2 regions of the Bacillus paramycoides genome follow, and region 2 is predicted to be linked to the other one. Evidence: a T-box and tRNA genes for the amino acid it is inferred to sense, from the RefSeq annotation. Region 2 holds a T-box; the other holds one or more tRNA genes.
The links. The T-box of region 2 lies ahead of ileS2 (isoleucine--tRNA ligase). A T-box ahead of a tRNA ligase gene usually reads a tRNA of that ligase, here a tRNA-Ile.

Region 1: it has a tRNA-Ile gene. The T-box ahead of ileS2 (isoleucine--tRNA ligase) is inferred to sense a tRNA for this amino acid. The anticodon was not compared.

The regions. Positions count from the first base shown of each region.
Region 1 covers NZ_CP152427.1:4,691,390-4,702,140, reverse strand. The annotation lists rRNA gene AAG068_RS24545 (23S ribosomal RNA) at 1-548, shown strand, start outside; rRNA gene rrf (5S ribosomal RNA) at 651-766, shown strand; tRNA gene AAG068_RS24535 (tRNA-Val) at 771-846, shown strand; tRNA gene AAG068_RS24530 (tRNA-Thr) at 851-926, shown strand; tRNA gene AAG068_RS24525 (tRNA-His) at 936-1,011, shown strand; tRNA gene AAG068_RS24520 (tRNA-Leu) at 1,034-1,114, shown strand; tRNA gene AAG068_RS24515 (tRNA-Gly) at 1,144-1,218, shown strand; tRNA gene AAG068_RS24510 (tRNA-Leu) at 1,235-1,323, shown strand; tRNA gene AAG068_RS24505 (tRNA-Arg) at 1,327-1,400, shown strand; tRNA gene AAG068_RS24500 (tRNA-Pro) at 1,411-1,484, shown strand; tRNA gene AAG068_RS24495 (tRNA-Ala) at 1,500-1,572, shown strand; tRNA gene AAG068_RS24490 (tRNA-Met) at 1,593-1,669, shown strand; tRNA gene AAG068_RS24485 (tRNA-Ile) at 1,674-1,750, shown strand; tRNA gene AAG068_RS24480 (tRNA-Ser) at 1,768-1,860, shown strand; tRNA gene AAG068_RS24475 (tRNA-Met) at 1,888-1,964, shown strand; tRNA gene AAG068_RS24470 (tRNA-Asp) at 1,968-2,043, shown strand; tRNA gene AAG068_RS24465 (tRNA-Phe) at 2,056-2,131, shown strand; tRNA gene AAG068_RS24460 (tRNA-Thr) at 2,146-2,221, shown strand; tRNA gene AAG068_RS24455 (tRNA-Lys) at 2,232-2,307, shown strand; tRNA gene AAG068_RS24450 (tRNA-Gly) at 2,321-2,391, shown strand; tRNA gene AAG068_RS24445 (tRNA-Ile) at 2,402-2,478, shown strand; tRNA gene AAG068_RS24440 (tRNA-Asn) at 2,486-2,560, shown strand; tRNA gene AAG068_RS24435 (tRNA-Ser) at 2,568-2,658, shown strand; tRNA gene AAG068_RS24430 (tRNA-Glu) at 2,665-2,736, shown strand; partial or broken gene AAG068_RS24425 (anti sigma factor C-terminal domain-containing protein) at 2,874-3,014, shown strand; gene AAG068_RS24420 (L-lactate dehydrogenase) at 3,496-4,440, shown strand; partial or broken gene AAG068_RS24415 (dockerin type I domain-containing protein) at 4,614-4,816, opposite strand; partial or broken gene AAG068_RS24410 (TasA family protein) at 4,842-4,964, opposite strand; gene glgB (1,4-alpha-glucan branching protein GlgB) at 5,435-7,372, shown strand; gene glgC (glucose-1-phosphate adenylyltransferase) at 7,320-8,450, shown strand; gene glgD (glucose-1-phosphate adenylyltransferase subunit GlgD) at 8,469-9,503, shown strand; gene glgA (glycogen synthase GlgA) at 9,616-10,751, shown strand, end outside.
Region 2 covers NZ_CP152427.1:3,810,847-3,821,597, forward strand. The annotation lists gene AAG068_RS19520 (RluA family pseudouridine synthase) at 1-396, opposite strand, end outside; gene lspA (lipoprotein signal peptidase LspA) at 401-859, opposite strand; gene AAG068_RS19530 (molecular chaperone DnaK) at 984-1,313, opposite strand; gene ileS2 (isoleucine--tRNA ligase) at 1,470-4,235, opposite strand; T-box leader at 4,307-4,531, opposite strand; gene divIVA (septum site-determining protein DivIVA) at 4,583-5,089, opposite strand; gene AAG068_RS19545 (RNA-binding protein) at 5,179-5,946, opposite strand; gene AAG068_RS19550 (YggT family protein) at 5,962-6,225, opposite strand; gene AAG068_RS19555 (cell division protein SepF) at 6,232-6,702, opposite strand; gene AAG068_RS19560 (YggS family pyridoxal phosphate-dependent enzyme) at 6,722-7,396, opposite strand; gene pgeF (peptidoglycan editing factor PgeF) at 7,393-8,211, opposite strand; gene AAG068_RS19570 (YlmC/YmxH family sporulation protein) at 8,330-8,614, opposite strand; gene sigG (RNA polymerase sporulation sigma factor SigG) at 8,776-9,555, opposite strand; gene sigE (RNA polymerase sporulation sigma factor SigE) at 9,713-10,432, opposite strand; gene spoIIGA (sigma-E processing peptidase SpoIIGA) at 10,452-10,751, opposite strand, start outside.

The sequences.
Region 1 (10,751 bases), 880 kb from region 2:
AGACCTACAAGTCGAGCAGGGACGAAAGTCGGGCTTAGTGATCCGGTGGTTCCGCATGGAAGGGCCATCGCTCAACGGATAAAAGCTACCCCGGGGATAACAGGCTTATCTCCCCCAAGAGTCCACATCGACGGGGAGGTTTGGCACCTCGATGTCGGCTCATCGCATCCTGGGGCTGTAGTCGGTCCCAAGGGTTGGGCTGTTCGCCCATTAAAGCGGTACGCGAGCTGGGTTCAGAACGTCGTGAGACAGTTCGGTCCCTATCCGTCGTGGGCGTAGGAAATTTGAGAGGAGCTGTCCTTAGTACGAGAGGACCGGGATGGACGCACCGCTGGTGTACCAGTTGTTCTGCCAAGGGCATAGCTGGGTAGCTATGTGCGGAAGGGATAAGTGCTGAAAGCATCTAAGCATGAAGCCCCCCTCAAGATGAGATTTCCCATAGCGTAAGCTAGTAAGATCCCTGAAAGATGATCAGGTTGATAGGTTCGAGGTGGAAGCATGGTGACATGTGGAGCTGACGAATACTAATAGATCGAGGACTTAACCATATAATATGTAGCAAATGTTATCTAGTTTTGAAAGAATATAAAAAACTTGTTGACTTTCAAAGTTAAATGAGTTAAAATAATTCTTGTCTTAAATGAATACAGTCTGGTAATGATGGCAGAGAGGTCACACCCGTTCCCATACCGAACACGGAAGTTAAGCTCTCTAGCGCCGATGGTAGTTGGGACCTTGTCCCTGTGAGAGTAGGACGTTGCCAGGCAAATGGAGGATTAGCTCAGCTGGGAGAGCACCTGCCTTACAAGCAGGGGGTCGGCGGTTCGATCCCGTCATCCTCCACCATTTAGCCGACTTAGCTCAATTGGTAGAGCAACTGACTTGTAATCAGTAGGTTGGGGGTTCAAGTCCTCTAGTCGGCACCAGAAATCATGGCGGTTGTGGCGAAGTGGTTAACGCACCGGATTGTGGCTCCGGCATTCGTGGGTTCGATTCCCATCAGTCGCCCCATTTTTCTTAAATAAATTAATATGCGGGTGTGGCGGAATTGGCAGACGCACCAGACTTAGGATCTGGCGCCTTTGGCGTGGGGGTTCGACTCCCTTCACCCGCACTTTTAATTAAATAACTCATACATGTCTTGCGGAAGTAGTTCAGTGGTAGAATACAACCTTGCCAAGGTTGGGGTCGCGGGTTCGAATCCCGTCTTCCGCTCCAATTTTCAATATGACATGCCGGGGTGGCGGAACAGGCAGACGCACAGGACTTAAAATCCTGCGGTGGGTGACCACCGTGCGGGTTCGACCCCCGCCCTCGGCACCATATGCGCCCGTAGCTCAATTGGATAGAGCGTTTGACTACGGATCAAGAGGTTAGGGGTTCGACTCCTCTCGGGCGCGCTTTTATTAACGGGAAGTGGCTCAGCTTGGTAGAGCACCTGGTTTGGGACCAGGGGGTCGCAGGTTCAAATCCTGTCTTCCCGATATTCCCAAAAACATGGGGCCTTAGCTCAGCTGGGAGAGCGCCTGCCTTGCACGCAGGAGGTCAGCGGTTCGATCCCGCTAGGCTCCACTTATTTCAATATCACTTATGGCGGTGTAGCTCAGCTGGCTAGAGCGTACGGTTCATACCCGTGAGGTCGGGGGTTCGATCCCCTCCGCCGCTACCATAAAGGACCTTTAGCTCAGCTGGTTAGAGCAGACGGCTCATAACCGTCCGGTCGTAGGTTCGAGTCCTACAAGGTCCACCATTGAAGGTTTATATCTCGGAGGTATACCCAAGTTCGGCTGAAGGGATCGGTCTTGAAAACCGACAGGCGGCGAGAGTCGCGCGGGGGTTCGAATCCCTCTACCTCCTCCATTTTTTCTAAAGTAAATATTTTATCATCGCGGGGTGGAGCAGCACGGTAGCTCGTCGGGCTCATAACCCGAAGGTCGCAGGTTCAAATCCTGTCCCCGCAACCAAATGGTCCCGTGGTGTAGTGGTTAACATGCCTGCCTGTCACGCAGGAGATCGCCGGTTCGACCCCGGTCGGGACCGCCATTTTTACATAAAGGCTCGGTAGCTCAGTCGGTAGAGCAGAGGACTGAAAATCCTCGTGTCGGCGGTTCGATTCCGTCCCGAGCCACCATTTTGAAGTCGCAAGCCGACTTAGCTCAATTGGTAGAGCAACTGACTTGTAATCAGTAGGTTGGGGGTTCAAGTCCTCTAGTCGGCACCACTTTCAAAATGAGCCATTAGCTCAGTTGGTAGAGCATCTGACTTTTAATCAGAGGGTCGAAGGTTCGAGTCCTTCATGGCTCACCATTTACAATTTAATGCGGGTGTAGTTTAGTGGTAAAACAAGAGCCTTCCAAGCTCTGGTCGAGAGTTCGATTCTCTTCACCCGCTTTTCAATTATGGGCCTATAGCTCAGCTGGTTAGAGCGCACGCCTGATAAGCGTGAGGTCGATGGTTCGAGTCCATTTAGGCCCACCATAATTGTTCCGCAGTAGCTCAGTGGTAGAGCTATCGGCTGTTAACCGATCGGTCGTAGGTTCGAGTCCTACCTGCGGAGCCATATTTATAGAGAAGTACCCAAGTGGCTCAAGGGGCTCCCCTGCTAAGGGAGTAGATCGCGAACGCGGTGCGAGGGTTCGAATCCCTTCTTCTCTGCCAGTAATTGGCCCGTTGGTCAAGTGGTTAAGACACCGCCCTTTCACGGCGGTAACACGGGTTCGAATCCCGTACGGGTCATACTAAAAGAGATAGCATAATCTGCTATCTCTTTTTTGTTGTGTAAAAGTGGACTTTGAATAGTCTGCTTTTTTTTATAGATTTCTTGTATACTTTTTTCTATTTAGATCGTCTAACTAATAGAAAGGAGAGAGTAAGGAAAGAAAGCAAAACCAAGTGAGCAAGATGTAAAAGTTATTGAAATAGTGGTAACGGGAAGTGCCGAGGATTTACAAAAATTAAACAGTCAACATTATGTAAAAGCTGCTGTATTAGGTGCTACTGCGGAAAATAAATAAAGAAGCTGCCTCTAATAGGTGATCTATTGGAGGCAGCTTTTTTATCCGACATTAACGGGCAGTAAAATTCCCACTGATTATAGGTTCACTTTATGTTGTCATTATTGTCGGGTTTTGTCGGTAAGTCGATATTCCTTGTCGAATCGACGATATAATTTGAGTTACGGTCGATATATTCCCAAAATTGTTGATATATTTAAATAATCGTCGATATAATTTCACTTACCGACAAAAACATAAGAAAAACCCTTTCACAATCTGAAGAAAACGCCTCCATTGAGATTGATTTCATACTTGATTTAATAACTTTACACTCTATGTGAAAAAGTTCACAAATAGGTCATAATTTGTGAAGAAATTCACAATAATACGTGCTACAATATGAATGTAAAGAAGTTAAACAACATTAAATTAGTATTTTAATTAATTACTTAAACAATCATAAAAAAATATATGTGAACAATAGAGAGGGGAAATTACCATGAAAAAAGGTATCAATCGTGTAGTATTAGTAGGAACAGGAGCTGTAGGTTGTAGTTACGCTTACTCAATGATTAACCAAGGTGTAGCTGAAGAATTCGTATTAGTAGATGTTAATGAAGCAAAAGCAGAAGGGGAAGCAATGGACTTAAGCCATGCGGTACCATTCTCTCCATCACCAACAAAAGTTTGGAGCGGTAGCTATGCAGATTGTAAAGATGCAGATTTAGTTGTTATCACTGCTGGATTACCACAAAAGCCAGGTGAAACTCGTTTAGACTTAGTTGAGAAAAATACAAAGATCTTTAAACAAATCGTTCGCGGCATTATGGATAGCGGATTCGATGGAATCTTCTTAATCGCAACTAACCCAGTTGATATTTTAACTTACGTAACTTGGAAAGAATCTGGTCTACCAAAAGAGCGCGTAATTGGTTCTGGTACTACTTTAGACTCTGCTCGTTTCCGTTACATGTTAGGTGACTACTTAGATGTAGATCCACGTAATGTTCATGCTTATATTGTTGGTGAGCACGGTGATACTGAACTTCCAGTATGGAGCCACGCTACTATCGGTGTACAAAAACTAGAAACAATTTTAGCTAACAACGAACAGTACAAACAAGAAGACTTAGATAAAATCTTCGAAAATGTACGTGATGCAGCTTACCATATCATCGAACGTAAAGGTGCAACGTACTACGGAATCGGTATGTCACTACTTCGTGTAACTAAAGCAATCTTAAACAACGAGAACAGCGTATTAACTGTATCTGCATACCTTGAAGGTCAATACGGTGAGAAAGATGCTTACGTAGGTGTTCCAGCTGTTATTAACCGCGAAGGTGTACGTGAAATCGTAGAACTTGAGCTAAATGAAGAAGAAAAAGTGAAATTCGCTCATTCTGTAAAAGTATTAAAAGAAACAATGGCACCAGTACTATAATAATTGCTAAATAATCCAGAAGTGGGGACCTACTTCTTACTTCTGGATTTATATATAATTTAATATAAATTCCTTTTCCGGTTTCCCTTGTATATCCCCAATATACCCCTTTTGCTGGATCAGGGTCGTTTATAGAAAAGAGCACTCTACGTAAAGTAGAGTGCTCTTTATTATTATTTTTTAGGCGTTAATCCTAATTTCGTTAAAATATCTGCCAGTGTACCGCCTTTAGATTTTTCAACAGGTGTTTGTGATTTAGATGCATCCGGACCTTTTTTCAAGAAGTTCTTTTCAACGAAGCGAATATCTTTATCACCATTTACATCACCTGCAAGTTTTCGTCAGGTCTTGCATAATAATATTGACCAAGTAGCTTTCAGTATCTAATTTTGTTGTTAGACAGCTTGAAATGAGTTACTCGATGTTTCGGAATCACTGAAATAAGCGAATAAACCACCGAATGTAAGTGATAAGCTGAGCGTTGCCGTGCCAACTCCCATTTCTAATTTTTGTTTTACTGGCATAAGAACCCACCTTAATTTAATTTTTTATCGAATTTTCGTTTTGGATATAGATAGAGTAAACACAGTATTTTAGTATAAGTTATATTTACGAAAATTTAATATTCTTTATTGAGAACAAAAATGTCTACTTATGAATTTCGTATTTCAATAAAATTATGACAAAAAATATTGAGAAACATTTTTTATGACAGATTATTTTTCTATGATTTCAAGTGGAAAATAACGTGAAAAAGAGGATAAAGCTAATAAAATAGAGGTTGAGAAATAAATAGTAAGGTGAAGGACTAATAAAAAACGAAGCGCTTTCAATGAATATTCGTCAAAATTCGATATTTTATATGGAAATGTGAAAAAAAACCAACATTTTTAAGAAAAAAACGTATATTTTTTATAAATTAACAAGGATATTTCAGTTTTTCGCAGAATTGGTAAAGTATAAAAAATTCTGTCATCTTAGTGAGGTGAGCATATTGAGTGTAATAAATTGTGAAGAAGTGAAACGAGATGAGTTTCATACAGAAAAGTACTATGAAAGTTATAACATCTTTGGCGCACATGTTGTGACGGAAGATGAGATGCGAGGTGTACGATTTACAGTATGGGCTCCTCATGCGAAAGCAATGAGTGTTGTTGGAGATTTTAATGAATGGGATTATGAGCAACATAAGATGCTACAAGTGACAGAAGAAGGAATCTGGTCCTTGTTTATACCGCATATTGAAGAAAGGGAAATATATAAATATGCGATTGAAACGATGGCTGGTGACGTCATTTTTAAGGCAGATCCGTATGCTGTGTATGCAGAAGTAAGACCGAATACGGCATCTGTAGTTTTTGATATAAAGGGATACGAATGGAATGATAAAAACTGGAGTCGTAAGAAAAAGAAAAAATCAGTTTATAAAGAAGCGATGACAGTTTATGAATTACATTTCGGTTCTTGGAAAAAGAAAGAAGACGGAGCACTGTACTCTTACAGGGAAATGGCAGAAGAACTCATTCCTTATGTGGTGGAACATCAATTTACACATATTGAAATTATGCCGCTTGTTGAGCATCCATATGATCGTTCTTGGGGATACCAAGGGACGGGATATTATGCAGCAACGAGTAGATTCGGCACGCCACATGATTTGATGTATTTTGTCGATGAATGTCATAAATATGGAATCGGTGTCATTTTAGATTGGGTGCCGGGGCATTTTTGTAAAGATGCTCACGGTTTATATTTTTTTGATGGGACACCGACTTATGAATATAAAGATAAAGATGTGCAAGAAAATCCAGTATGGGGAACTGTCAATTTTGACTTAGGAAAGAGAGAAGTACGTAATTTCTTAATTTCAAATGCGTTATTTTGGATGAGATATTTCCATATTGATGGTTTCAGGGTGGATGCAGTTGCAAATATGCTGTACTGGAATAAAGAAGGACAGGAGCAAAGTAATGAGCACGCTGTTTCATTTTTACGAGAGTTAAATGAAGCGGTGTTCGCAGAAGATAAAGATTTTCTTATGACAGCAGAAGATTCAACAGCTTGGCCACTTGTAACAGCTCCAACGTATGAAGGTGGGCTTGGATTCAATTACAAATGGAATATGGGCTGGATGAATGATGTACTGAAGTATATGGAGTGTGCGCCTGAGTACAGGAAGTATATTCATGAAAAAATGACGTTTTCTTTAATATACGCTTACTCTGAAAACTTCATATTACCGCTTTCTCATGATGAAGTCGTTCATGGGAAAAAGTCGTTATTAAATAAAATGCCAGGAGAGTACTGGGATAAGTTTGCTCAACTTCGTTTATTATATGGATATTTCTTTACTCACCCAGGAAAGAAATTACTTTTCATGGGAGGAGAATTTGGGCAGTTCGATGAGTGGAAAGACCTTGAAGATTTAGATTGGAATTTACATGATTTTGAAATGCATCGTTATATGCATGATTACTTTAAAGAGCTCATAGCATTGTATAAGCGCTCCAAACCACTTTGGCAACTTGATCATTCACCGGAAGGATTTCAGTGGATAGATGCTAATAATCATGAGCAAAGTATTTTCTCATTTATTCGTCAAGGGGATAAACAAGAAGATGCGTTAGTTGTCGTATGTAATTTTACGAAAGCTACATATGAAAACTATAAAGTAGGTGTACCAGATTTTGAGTATTATAACGAGATTTTAAATAGTGATGCTGAGCAATATGGCGGATCAGGGCAAGTAAATAAGAAACGTCTGAAGGCGATTCAAGAACCGTTTCATAATCAAGCAGCACATGTAGAAATTACAATTCCACCATTTGGCGTATCCATATTACGACCAGTGAAGACGAGAAAGGGGAGCAAAAAACAAGATGGCTCAAAAACAAAAGTGCGTAGCAATGTTACTAGCAGGGGGAAAAGGTAGTCGATTAAGTGCATTAACAAAAAATTTAGCCAAGCCAGCTGTTCCATTTGGTGGTAAATATCGCATTATCGATTTTACGCTAAGTAACTGTGCGAATTCTGGTATTGAAACGGTTGGGATTTTAACGCAATATCAACCACTTGAACTTCATAATTATATCGGAATCGGCAATGCGTGGGATTTAGACCGAGTAAGCGGTGGAGTCACAGTGTTACCTCCTTATGCAGAGTCTTCAGGTGTGAAGTGGTACACAGGTACGGCAAGTGCCATTTATCAAAACTTAAACTATTTAAGTCAGTACGAACCAGAGTACGTTCTTATTTTATCAGGCGACCATATTTATAAAATGGATTACAGTAAAATGCTAGATTACCATATTGAGAAAGAATCGGACGTTTCGATTTCAGTTATTGAAGTACCGTGGGATGAAGCGAGCCGTTTCGGTATTATGAATACGAACGAAGAGATGGAGATTGTTGAATTTGAGGAGAAACCGCAATTTCCAAGAAGTAATCTTGCATCAATGGGAATTTACATTTTTAACTGGGCCATTTTGAAAGAGTATTTAGAAATGGATGCAAGAAATCCTGAATCTAGTAATGATTTCGGAAAAGATGTACTTCCGCTTTTATTAGATGAAGGGAAGAAGTTGATGGCGTATCCGTTTGAAGGATATTGGAAAGATGTTGGAACGGTGAAGAGCTTATGGGAAGCGAATATGGATTTACTGCGTGATGAAACATCACTGAATTTAAACGATCGTAATTGGCGTATTTATTCTGTAAATCCAAACGAACCGCCTCAATATATTGCAGAACAGGCAAAAGTAGAAGAATCACTTATTAACGAAGGATGCGTCATTGAAGGGGACGTGAAGCATTCCGTATTATTCCAAGGGGTGACGGTGGAAGAAGGTAGTATGGTTATTGATTCTGTCGTTATGCCAGGAGCAAAGATTGGAAAAAATGTTGTGATTGAAAGAGCAATTGTTGGATCGGAAATGGTTATTGAAGATGGAACAATTATTCGTCCGGAAAAAAATGTTGACGATGTAGTACTCATTGCTGAAGGGAAATAGAAAAGGGGGATGAAATGAATGGGAGAAAAAATGTTAGGAATTATTAATGCAACGGGAAGTTTTCCTTCCTTAAAGAAAGTAACAGGGCATCGTTCACTAGCGGCGTTACCGTTTGGGGGCCGTTATCGACTCATTGATTTCATGCTTTCAAATATGGTGAATTCTAATATTCATAGTGTAGCGGTTTTTACAAGTCATAAAAACCGTTCGTTAATGGACCATGTTGGTTCAGGAAAACAGTGGGATTTAGATAGAAAAAGAGACGGACTGTTTTTATTCCCGCCAAATTGCCAATGTGACCAAGATGAATTTGGATCTTTTGCGCATTTTAGAAGACATATTGATTATTTTCTAAGAGCTAGAGAAGAATACGTCGTTATTACGAATAGCCATCTCGTAACAGCATTAAATTTCCAGGCGGTGTTAGAGAGACATATACATACGGCAGCTGATATTACTGAAGTTTGCCATGAAGGGGTTTCGCTTCAAACATATGTGTTAAAGAAACAATTATTGTTAGATTTATTTGAGTCATATAAAGATGTGGAGCAATATAGCTTATTCGATGTAGTGAGAGAAAAGCGCGGAAAATCACTGCATATTGCTACGTATGAGCATACAGGATATGTAGCAATTATTGATTCGATTGAAAGTTACTATAAACATAGCTTAGAAATTTTGAAACCTGCTATTTGGAAGCAAGTATTTAAGAAAGAAGCACCGATCTTTACGAAAGTAAAAGATGAACCACCAACTCGTTACTTAAAGGGTGCAGCCGTGAAAAATACAATGATTGCAAACGGCAGTATTATTGAAGGCGAAGTAGAAAATAGTGTTATCTCCCGTTCTGTTAAAATTGGAAAAGGTTCAATTGTTCGTAATAGCATTATTATGCAAAAGAGCCAAATTGGAGATAACTGTATAATAGACGGTGTTATTATTGATAAAGACGTGAAAATTGGTGACGGTGTTGTACTAAAAGGAAACGCTGATGAGCCATACGTTGTAGAAAAAGGAAGCGTTCAAAACAGTACGATTAATAGTTATTCTTAAAAGAATCAGTGGGGGTCTTCCTCCACTGATTAAAGTTTTAATTCAAATGAAAACTCGAAGGGAGGAAGCTGCAAGGGAAGTAGTATAAGCTTTTCGTGCAGTGGGACAACAAGTGAATATTTTATTTGCAGTATCAGAATGTGTACCATTTGTTAAATCGGGAGGCTTAGCTGATGTAGCAGGTGCGCTCCCAAAAGAGCTAAAAAAATTAGGTGTGGACGTTCGCATTATACTCCCAAATTATAGTCTTATTCCGCAAAAATTAAGGGATGGATGTACGCTACATAAAGTAATTAACGTCCCGCTTGGGTGGAGAAATCAATATTGCGGAATTTTAAAAGGTGAGCAAGACGGGATTACGTATTATTTAATAGATAATGAATATTATTTTAAGAGAGATTCTCTATATGGTCATTATGATGATGGAGAGCGTTTTTCTTATTTTTCGAAAGCAGTTTTAGAGTGTATTCCTCATCTTGATTTCGAAGTGGATGTTCTTCATAGTCACGATTGGCATACAGCTATGGTTAATTTTTTACTGCGTGAAAAGTATCAAGATAATCCATTATATGAGCATATTAAAACGGTATATACAATTCATAACTTGCAGTTCCAAGGTGTATTTCCTCCTGAAGTGATGTACGACTTGTTAGAACTTGGTGATGAATATTTCCATAGTGAGCAGTTAGAGTTTTATGGAAATGTGAACTTTATGAAGGGCGGTATTATCGCTTCTGATCAAATTACAGCTGTTAGCCCGACATATAAAGAAGAAATTCAATATGAATTTTTCGGTGAGAAGTTAGATGGGTTGTTACGAAAATATAATGATAAGCTTAGCGGCATTGTAAATGGAATTGATACGAGCGTATATAATCCAGAAACGGATTCGTATATTACTGCTCAGTACGATGCAGATTCATTATATGAAAAGAGTGAAAATAAACGCGCCTTGCAGCGTTATTTTGGTTTGCCAGAAAAAGAAGATACACCAATTATTTCAATGGTAACGAGATTAACGAAGCAAAAAGGTCTTGATTTAGTACGTACTGTATTCCGTGAAATAATGGAGGAAGATGTACAATGTATTATTTTAGGATCAGGTGATTCGGAATATGAGCAATTCTTTGAGTGGATGGCATACGAGTATCCTGAGAAGGTAAAAGTGTACATCGGATTTAATGAAGAATTAGCTCACCAAGTATATGCGGGAAGTGATTTATTCTTAATGCCATCACTGTTTGAACC
Region 2 (10,751 bases):
CGGACGCATCACACCATTAATGCCTGATAAGTCTGTACAATGGTGCATAAGACCGTTCACAAGTGTACCACTTGTATGACCTGGTGCTGGATGTACAACCATACCACGCGGCTTATTAACAACAAGTACATCTGCATCTTCATAATAAATTTCTAAGTTCATATCTTCTGGTTGAATATCTAACTCTTCTGGCTCAGGAATCGTCACTGTAATTTCATCATTTTCCCTAACTTTATAATTCCCTTTTACAGCTTTTCCATTAACTGTCACAACGTCATCTTTAATCCATTGCTGTACTTGTGTACGTGACCATTCATTATTTATTCCTGCAACGAATTTATCAATCCGCTCATTTTTTTGTTCTTCTGCAACTGTTACTTGTACTACTTCACTCATTCAATTACTCCTTCGTTTTCTTGCCTTCTAATAATGTTTGAATAATAATTAATACAACACCAATACATAATGCTGAATCAGCGATATTGAATACTGGATAGTTGTACGAGAAAATATACACGTGAATGAAATCCACTACTTCTTGTCTAAATACACGATCAATAAAATTACCAATTGCTCCGCCTAAAATTAGACCTAATGAAATTCCTAGAAGCTTGTCTGTTTTTGCGTACTTTTTCATATACATTACAATAAATACTACAAAGACAACTGTAATAATGTAGAAAAACCACATTTTATTTTCTAAAATGCCCCAGGCAGCTCCTCTATTTCGATGTGATGTTATGTATAATACATTATCGATAATCGGAATGCTCGTACCCAATTCCATGTTCTTTACAATTAGCCATTTCGATATTTGATCGATGGCAATGACAAATAACGCTATTACATAATATATCATTTTCATTTCCCCCACAAAGACAGTGTACCTCAAAATTTTAGCATAGCTGCAACCTTTTCACAATGAACCTTTATAGAAGAATAAAATAAATTAAAAAAAGGTAATATAATATCGTTGTGCACATTTATACATTTACTTTTTCATAGAAAAATTCATGAATGGTACGAGCAGTCGGCATCGTCTTCATTTGCTTTACCGAAATTATTCTCCCTGTTTCTTCACAAATACCATACATATCTATTTCCATTTTGAATAATGCACGTTCTACATCTTTTAAATCCTCTTTTATATCATGTAATAACAGTTTTTTCTTTATCTCTTCCTTAATTTCATATCCAAGCTCTTCGCTAAACTCTGTATCATATTTGTGCATGACCTCTTTAGCGAGCCTCTCTTGTAACTCTTTTCGCATCAATTGTAATTCTTCTTTAATTTCCATATAGATTTCATTCACGTGTACATTCCTCCCAGCTGCAATGTACGATTAGTGTGTCCGAAATTTCTATGCTTACCTCACACACATTTTTCCTTCATAGGAAAGAGAGTGAAAGTTATTTCAATATATCGTCAATAAAAAAACTGACTGCACTTACGCACAGTCAGTTTTTTATTATTTTACATAGTTTTCTTTAACAACTGTTGCACAACGCTCACATAATGTTTCATGTTCAGCATCTTTACCAATTGTTTCTGAAACTACCCAACAACGTTCACATGTTTCACCAGTTGCTTGAGCAACAACAACCGTTGTATGCTCATACTTTGGTGCATCTGCTGGCGCTTCTTCCATCATGCCACCAAGTTTGTACTCAGAAACGATGAATAATTGTTTTAAGTCTTCGTTAATAGACTCTAACATATCTTTCATTTCCGCAGTTGGATATAGCGTAATGCTTGCATTTAATGACTTACCGATTACTTTTTCATTACGAGCTACTTCTAACGCTTTTAATACGTCATCACGCAATGTCATAAATGCATCCCATTTTGTTTTTAATGCTTCTGCATCATCTAATTGTACAGCTTCTGGCATATCAGTTAATTGTACACTTTCTTCTGTTACACCTGGAATGTATGGCCATACTTCATCAGCTGTATGCGGTAAGATTGGTGTTACAAGTTTCGTCAATGCAACAAGAACATCATATAATACAGTTTGAATTGCACGACGATCTTCATGGTTTGCACCTTCAATGTATAAAATGTCTTTTGCAAAGTCTAAATAGAATGAACTTAAATCAATTGTACAGAAATTATGAATTGCATGATATACAGCAGCGAAGTCGTATGTCTCATATGCTTCTTTTACTTTTGTAATTAAGTCATTTAATTTCACTAACATGTAACGATCCACTTCACGAAGTTCAGCTACAGGTACTGTATTTTCACTCGGCTTAAAGTCGTCTAAGTTTCCTAATAAGAAACGGAATGTATTACGGATTTTACGATACACTTCTGCTACTTGTTTTAAAATATCATCTGAAATACGTACGTCAGATTGATAGTCAACAGAAGATACCCATAAACGTAAAATGTCTCCGCCTAATTGATCCATAATTTTTTTCGGTACGACGATGTTTCCAATCGACTTACTCATTTTACGCCCTTCACCATCTAATACGAAACCGTGGCTTAGTACGCCTTTATATGGAGCTTTACCTGTTACAGCAACTGCTGTTGATAATGAAGAGTTAAACCAACCACGATATTGGTCAGATCCTTCTAAATATAAATCAGCTGGGCGTTGTAAATCATCGCGCTCTTCTAATACCGCTTGGTGAGAAGAACCTGAGTCGAACCATACATCCATGATGTCTGTTTCTTTACGGAATTCACCATTTGGGCTACCTGGATGTGTAAATCCTTCTGGTAATAGATCTTTCGCTTCACGCTCAAACCATACGTTAGAACCGTGTTCACGGAATAAATCTGCTACATGGTTAATTGTTTCATCCGTAATAATTGGATCACCATTCTCTGCATAGAATACAGGAATTGGCACACCCCATGCACGCTGACGAGAAATACACCAGTCACCACGGTCACGAACCATGTTATGAAGACGAGTTTCGCCCCATGCTGGTACCCATTTTGTTTCCGCAACAGCTTCTAATAACTCTTTACGGAATGCTTCAATAGATGCAAACCACTGTGCTGTTGCACGGAAAATAATTGGTTTTTTCGTTCTCCAATCATGTGGATATGAATGCGTAATGAATGTTAGTTTCAGTAATGCGCCTACTTCTTCTAATTTTTCTGTAATTGGCTTGTTAGCTTTATCATAGAATAAGCCTTCAAATCCAGGTGCTTCATTTGTTAATACACCTTTATCATCAACTGGGCAAAGTACTTCTAATCCATACTTTTTACCAACAACGAAGTCATCTTCCCCGTGTCCTGGTGCTGTATGAACACAACCTGTACCTGCATCTATTGTTACGTGATCACCTAGCATAACTAATGAATCACGCTCGTAGAATGGATGTTTTGCAACTGTATACTCAAGTTCGCTACCTTTTACCGTTTTCACAACTTCAGCATTTTCCCAATCTAACGTTTTTGCAACTGTCTCAAATAGTTCAGAAGCAATAATATATTTTTCATCATTTACTTTTACAATAGCGTATTCAAGTTCTGGGTGAACAGAAATACCTAAGTTTGCAGGTAATGTCCAAGGTGTTGTTGTCCAGATAATGTATTTCTCATCACCTTCTAATACGTTCTTTCCGTCTTTTACAGGGAATGCTACGTAAATAGATGCTGATTTTTTATCTTGGTATTCAATTTCAGCTTCTGCTAAAGCTGATTCACTCGTTGGAGACCAGTAAACTGGTTTTTGTCCTTTATAGATATAACCTTTTTTCGCCATATCACCAAACACTTTAATTTGTTGTGCTTCATAAGCTGGCTCTAAAGTAATATATGGGTTATCCCAATCAGCACGTACACCTAAACGCTTAAATTGCTCACGTTGACGTTCTACTTGTTCATATGCATACTCTGCACATAACTTACGGAACTCAGCAACTGTCATTTCTTTACGCTTTACACCTTTATTTGTTAAAGCTTGCTCAATTGGTAAACCGTGCGTATCCCAACCTGGCACATATGGTGCACAGTAACCAGTCATTGATTTATAACGAACGATAAAGTCTTTTAATACCTTATTTAATGCATGTCCCATATGAATATCACCATTCGCATATGGAGGTCCATCATGCAGTACGAATAAAGGACGACCTTTCGTATGTTCTTGTACCTTTTCATAAATATTCATTTCAGCCCACTGTTCTTGCATTGCAGGCTCACGTTTTGGTAAATTCCCACGCATTGGGAACTCTGTTTTTGGCATTAGTAATGTATTTTTGTACTCCATGCTCAATTCCTCCTTACATGTATAAAAGAAATACTTAAAAAACGGAATAAAAAAGAGACCTTCTCATCCCAAAAAGGGACGAGAAAGTCTCCCGCGGTACCACCCTAGTAGATCCTATACATATGTATACAATCCTCTTTATATTCTTAACGCGAATATACGCCTACGCTTACTCTATTTGTTCAGCGCGGAACTCCAGGGTGATATTCCCATTATCTCCTTATCCTGAGCTTACACCATCCTCAGTTCGCTATATAAGGTATGAAAAAGGTACTTATCCCTATCTTCGTTTTTCTTAATAAATATGTTGTTTAAAATTATATGTAATAATGAGAAAAACGTCAAGCTTACACTGTTTCTTCTTTTTTCAACAGCTCGTCTACTTCGTCTTCTAACTCAATTAGTTTATCCCAATCATCGTTGTTTAACATTTCAAGCTGCGTTTCTAATAACATACGGAAACGAGTGCGGAATACTTTCGCTTGTTTCTTTAGCTCTTCAATATCAAAAGCAACTTTTCTTGATTTTACTAACGCTTCGTTAATAATACGGTCTGCATTCTTTTCAGCTTCACGTACAATTAATTTTGCTTCTTTTTGCGCATTACGTTTTACTTCCTCTGCTGCTTCTTGTGCAACAACGATAGATTTGTTTAACGTATCTTCAATATTAGAGAAATGATCTAACTTCCCTTCTAATTGCGCAACTTTTTCTTCTAAAGCTTTTTTCTCACGAATGACTAATTCATAATCTTTGATAATTTGATCAAGAAACTCATTTACTTGATCTTCATCATAGCCACGGAATCCGCGACCAAATTCTTTGTTATGAATATCTAATGGTGTTAACGGCACAACGCCACCTCCAAGTAGTTATCTAAATTTCCTCTTTCAATTATATCTTTTCTTCGACAAAATAGGAGGATTTCCTTCTAAAAAACCAATCATTTTAGTATACCATACAAAATTCTCCATTTGTCGCGCTTTGTTCTACCTTCTACAGAAAACAATTTACTTCGTCCATACCCTCTCACTGAAAAAACATCTCCTGGATAACATTCATATGAAGTTTGCTCCACAGTTTTCCAATTCACTTTTACTAGTCCATTTTTTATGAAAGGTTGTACTTTCTGTCGGGATATATGTAACATTTCAGCTAACATAACATCTAAACGGAGTGAAGAAACCGTTCCAGATTTCTCTCCCCACGTTTCTTGTATCTGTAGAATTTTTTCTCCTTGCACTGGCGATAAGGAGACTTTCACTTTCCCTATAGATTGTAAGTTCATCTCAATATAAGATACAACTTCTTTTGCGACTACGATTTGGGCACGATCTTCTTGAAGCAAAATATCACCACATTTTTCTCTCGTTAAACCGAGAGACATGAATGTTCCTAATATTTTCCTATGTTCTAGCGTATAAAACTTGGAAGGATAGTCAATTTCCAATACTTCTACTTGAAATTCCTCTTCATTTACTACTAGATAGTCCGGATAAATGAGTGCTCTTTTGCGTTCTGCATGAGGCGTTGCACCTTCAAATTGTACAGCAACATCTCCTTGCCCTATTACCATAGTGACAATTTGTTGTTGTCTTGGATCAAGAAAGTCTGTTAACTTCACTTGATGGTACTCTGCCGCCCGCTTCCACTCTAACACCTTATCCACAAAGACCTCTTCATCGGGTCTGAAATGCTCATAGATGCTCATTCATATAACCTCTTACTATAAGAAATAGCCGAATAAAGTTACTAAACCACTTGTAGCAAGTCTCAACGCAAAAATCGCAACGAGTGGTGAGATGTCAATCATACCAAGCGGTGGAATAAATCTGCGAAATGGTTCTAAATACGGTTCACAAATACGGGCAAGAAAGTCTCCGAAAGTTGATTCCTTTGCACCTGGGAACCATGATAGGAGAATGTAAATAATAAGTGCCCACGAGTATATTTCGATAGCAGTAACTAAAATCCTTAAAACTGTATCCATGGCGTATTACCACCTCTTTATATTTGTTTCTTCTTCTTCACCGAATAACTCTGAAATTGCACCAACAATATCTACATTTTCAGGCGTACACATAAATGTTTTCGGTCCTATTTTTTGAATGTCCCCGCCTATAGCGTATACAGTACCACTTAAAAAGTCAACGATACGTACAGCTTGATCAGTAGACATTCGTTGTAAATTAATCACAACAGCTCGTCTGCCTTTTAAATGGTCCGCAATCCCTTGCGCTTCCGAATATGTGCGTGGTTCTAATAAAACAACTTTTGAAGATTGCTTTGCTGTTTCAATGCTCACAACATTTTGTTTCGTTTGCGCTTTTGGAAACGTAACATCTTGTTGTTCTGGCGGATCTTGCTGCTTCTTCATGTCTGTTTGCTCCTTTTCATAACTATATTGAGCTGCTTCTTTTTCTTCAGGTGTATCAAAAAAGAAGTATTTTACTTTTGACCAACTCATAATAAGATTCTCCTTCCTTTTACGCTTTTCCTACTAAAATCGTCCCCAAACGAATATATGTAGCACCTTCTTCAATTGCAATCGTGTAATCATTAGACATTCCCATTGATAATTCTTTACATGGCGCATGTAATAATTCTAGCTCCTGCACCTCTGTTTGTAGCATACGTAACTCCTTAAAACAGCGTCTGATTTCTTCCTCTTCTTCTGTAAACGGAGCCATTGTCATTAGTCCTACCACTTCAATCTTATCCAATTCTTGCAAACTTTGAATAAAAGGAACGGTTTCTTCTATTGCCAACCCTTGCTTTGATTCTTCAGATGATGTTTTCACTTGAATAAAACATTTCACTTTCTTATTCGCACGTTTTTGAATTTCTTTTGCAAGTGAAAGACGATCTAACGAATGTAAGTAATCAATTTCATTAATGATTTCTTTTACTTTTCTCGTTTGTAATGACCCAATAAAATGCCAATTCACTTTTGAACCGAAATGTTCGTACTTCTGTAAGAAACCTTCATTTCTATTTTCACCTAAATCGATAATTCCAGCTTCAATTACTTCGTTTGTTTTTTCAATTCCTACCGTTTTTGTAACCGCAACGAGTTTAATATCTTGCAACGAACGTCCTGCTCGTGCACAAGATTGTTTAATTGCTTCGTTTACAGTTGTTAAATTTTTTTGTACTGTCACTTGCTTTCTTCCTCCTTAAAACCTATGAAACTCAACATTCTCCCTGTCTTACCTTGATCACGGCGATGCGAGAAAAATAGTTGCTCTTCACAGCTTGTACAAAGAGATGACATTACAATATTCTCTTCTTTTATGCCTGCTTGTACACATAATATACGATTAATTTCTTTTAAATTAATTGCGTACTGCCCATCAGAAATTTTTTTATAAGGGACAGAACCGTTTACCACTTGCTCTGCTGCTGTTAATACTCGATCATCAACAACGTAACAACAAGATCCAATTGCTGGTCCGATTGCAACATGAATTTCATCCCTCGAAATGCCTTCTGCATTCCATTTTTGAATCATTTCCTTTGCAATTTCTTTTACAGTCCCTTTCCATCCAGCATGCGCAAGTCCTATCATACCATGTGATGGCGCATAAAAATAGAGTGGAACACAATCCGCGTAACAAGATGTTAAAAGAACATCATTATTAGTCGTATAAATGCCATCTGTTTTTGAAATGCCGTCTTCATATGAATAGACGCCACTTCCTTTTTCCTGTTGTCCTACTTTTTCAACATGATGATCATGAACTTGTTCAGAGCAAATCCAGTTTTCTAATGGCTTCTGTAACTTATTTGCTAAAATGCGTCTATTTTCATGAACGTTCTCCACGATATCATTCACATGTAATCCTAAATTCATCGCATGAAAGGAGCCCGTACTTACCCCACCATCTTTTGTCGTAAATCCAGCAGTAATGTTTCCAAGTTCTTTCCACGCTTGTAAATACAGTATACCGTCCACATATTTAAATGGTTCTATCATAACAGCGGCTCCTTTTAATTAAAATAACATAAAAAAGCATGGTACTTCCTGTCTATTTTACCATACTTTTATTTTTTCATAATGCCAACAGAAAAAAAAGAGGAATTTGTAATATTCTTTATGAAATTGTCGGTGTTTGTATTGTTTCTGTTACAGAATTAACAGTATTTACTCTAACAAGTATGACATCCTCCCCAATTTTCACAATTTCCTTCCAAAGAATTACAATTTCTACATCTTTCCCAAAAATACCTAACATACGTGCCTGTTTGGAAATAATTATAGATTTGATCTTCCCTGTGTTCATATCAATTTCAATATCTCCAATATTCCCAAGCCTTTTTCCATCTGAAACATTTATTATATCTTTCATCTGCAATTCCGAAATTCTTATCACTTTCATCCTCTCCCTTATATATGACGAATTGAAAAACTGTTTCTTAAATGAACAGGAAGTACCCTACTAACCACATATTATTTTCATTATATGAACATCCCTTTCCTACTATGAGCGCAAACAAACTATGTTACATATAAAAAGGTTTCACCATAAATGGTGAAACCTTACCCTTGAATCGTTTTATTCATTTGTTTAATAGCTGATTTCTCTAAACGTGACACTTGTGCTTGAGAAATCCCAATTTCTTCTGCAACTTCCATTTGTGTTTTTCCTTGGAAGAATCGTTTTCGAATAATCATTTTCTCACGATCATTTAAACGCTTCATTCCTTCTTTTAGTGCTAACTCTTCAACCCACTGCTCGTCCTTTTGTTTTTCATCACTTAACTGGTCCATAACAAAAATAGGATCTCCCCCATCGTTATAAATCGGCTCAAATAATGAAACTGGATCTTGAATCGCATCTAAAGCGAAAACAATTTCTTCATGGGTTACTTCAAGCACTTTTGCAATATCCATCGCTGTTGGTTCTTTGGAATTTTCTGCAATCAACTTTTCCCTTACTTGTAACGCTTTATACGCAATATCTCGTAAGGAGCGAGATACGCGAATCGGATTGTTATCACGCAAATATCTGCGTATTTCCCCAATAATCATCGGCACAGCATACGTTGAAAATTTTACATTTTGGCCTAAATCAAAGTTATCAATGGATTTCATAAGTCCGATACAACCAACTTGAAATAAATCGTCAACATATTCTCCTCTGTTATTAAATCTTTGGATGACGCTCAGTACAAGACGTAAGTTTCCATTCACTAATTTCTCTCTTGCGCTTATCTCTCCACTTTGCATTTCACGAAATAATTTACGCATTTCATCATTTTTTAGTACGGGAAGTTTAGCTGTATCAACACCGCAAATTTCTACTTTGTTTCTCGTCAAAGTGTTCCCTCCTATCGGGAGTTGCTGTACAGTGTAAAGTATTTCCTTTGAAGGGGATTTTATGCATGCGGTTTTCTCTTCATTTTTCATTTTAGTTGTCTTTCCTGATACAACTAAATAGAATAAGACCAGCCTAGATAACGGCTGGTCTTATTCTTTACACCATTTTATTAAATTCTTTTCGTAATCTTTTTATGATTCTTTTTTCTAAACGCGAAATGTATGACTGTGAAATCCCAAGCATATCCGCCACATCTTTTTGTGTCTTTTCCTCTCCACCAGCAAGCCCAAACCTAAGTTCCATAATTTGTTTTTCACGATCATTTAATTGATGTAATGCTTTCATTAGAAGATGACGATCCACAGTTGCTTCTAAATCTTTTGTAATAATATCATCGTCTGTACCTAATACATCTGATAATAAAAGTTCATTTCCATCCCAATCGATGTTAAGCGGTTCATCAAAAGAAACTTCTGAACGATTTTTATTATTCCTGCGCAAATGCATTAAAATTTCATTTTCAATACAACGTGAGGCATATGTTGCTAATTTTATTTTCTTTTCTGGATTGAATGTATTCACCGCTTTAATAAGACCAATTGTTCCAATGCTAATCAAATCTTCAATATTTATCCCTGTATTTTCAAATTTTCTTGCTATATATACGACTAGCCGTAAGTTGCGTTCAATCAGTAACGATCTTGCCGCCTGATCTCCTTTTGGCAATTTATTTAAAAGAACTTCCTCTTCTTCTTTCGTTAACGGCGGTGGTAACGCTTCACTTCCACCAATGTAATAAATTTCATCGGTCTTAATTCCTAATTTCAGCAATACTTTATACCAAAGGTATACTAAATAAAATTTTAATTTCATCATATTATCCCGCCTCCCATTATTAAGCAATTACCATTTTTTGTGAAATTAACATTTTCGGATGCACAATACATTGATACTCTCCATTGGTTGACAACTGTTGTGTATTTAATCCAATCAATACTTTGTTCACGACAATAGAACTTCCTTCATGATAAATTTGTACACTGTCTGGCTTAATTGCCCATAAAAATTGACTCTCTACTCCCACTGCCCGGAAAGGAATTAAGCGTAATTTTGTCGCCCATCCAGAATCATTTTCTGGTATTTGAGGAATCTCTGTTTTGGAATAAATTTGTTCTGTTAACCAAGCTGGCAAACA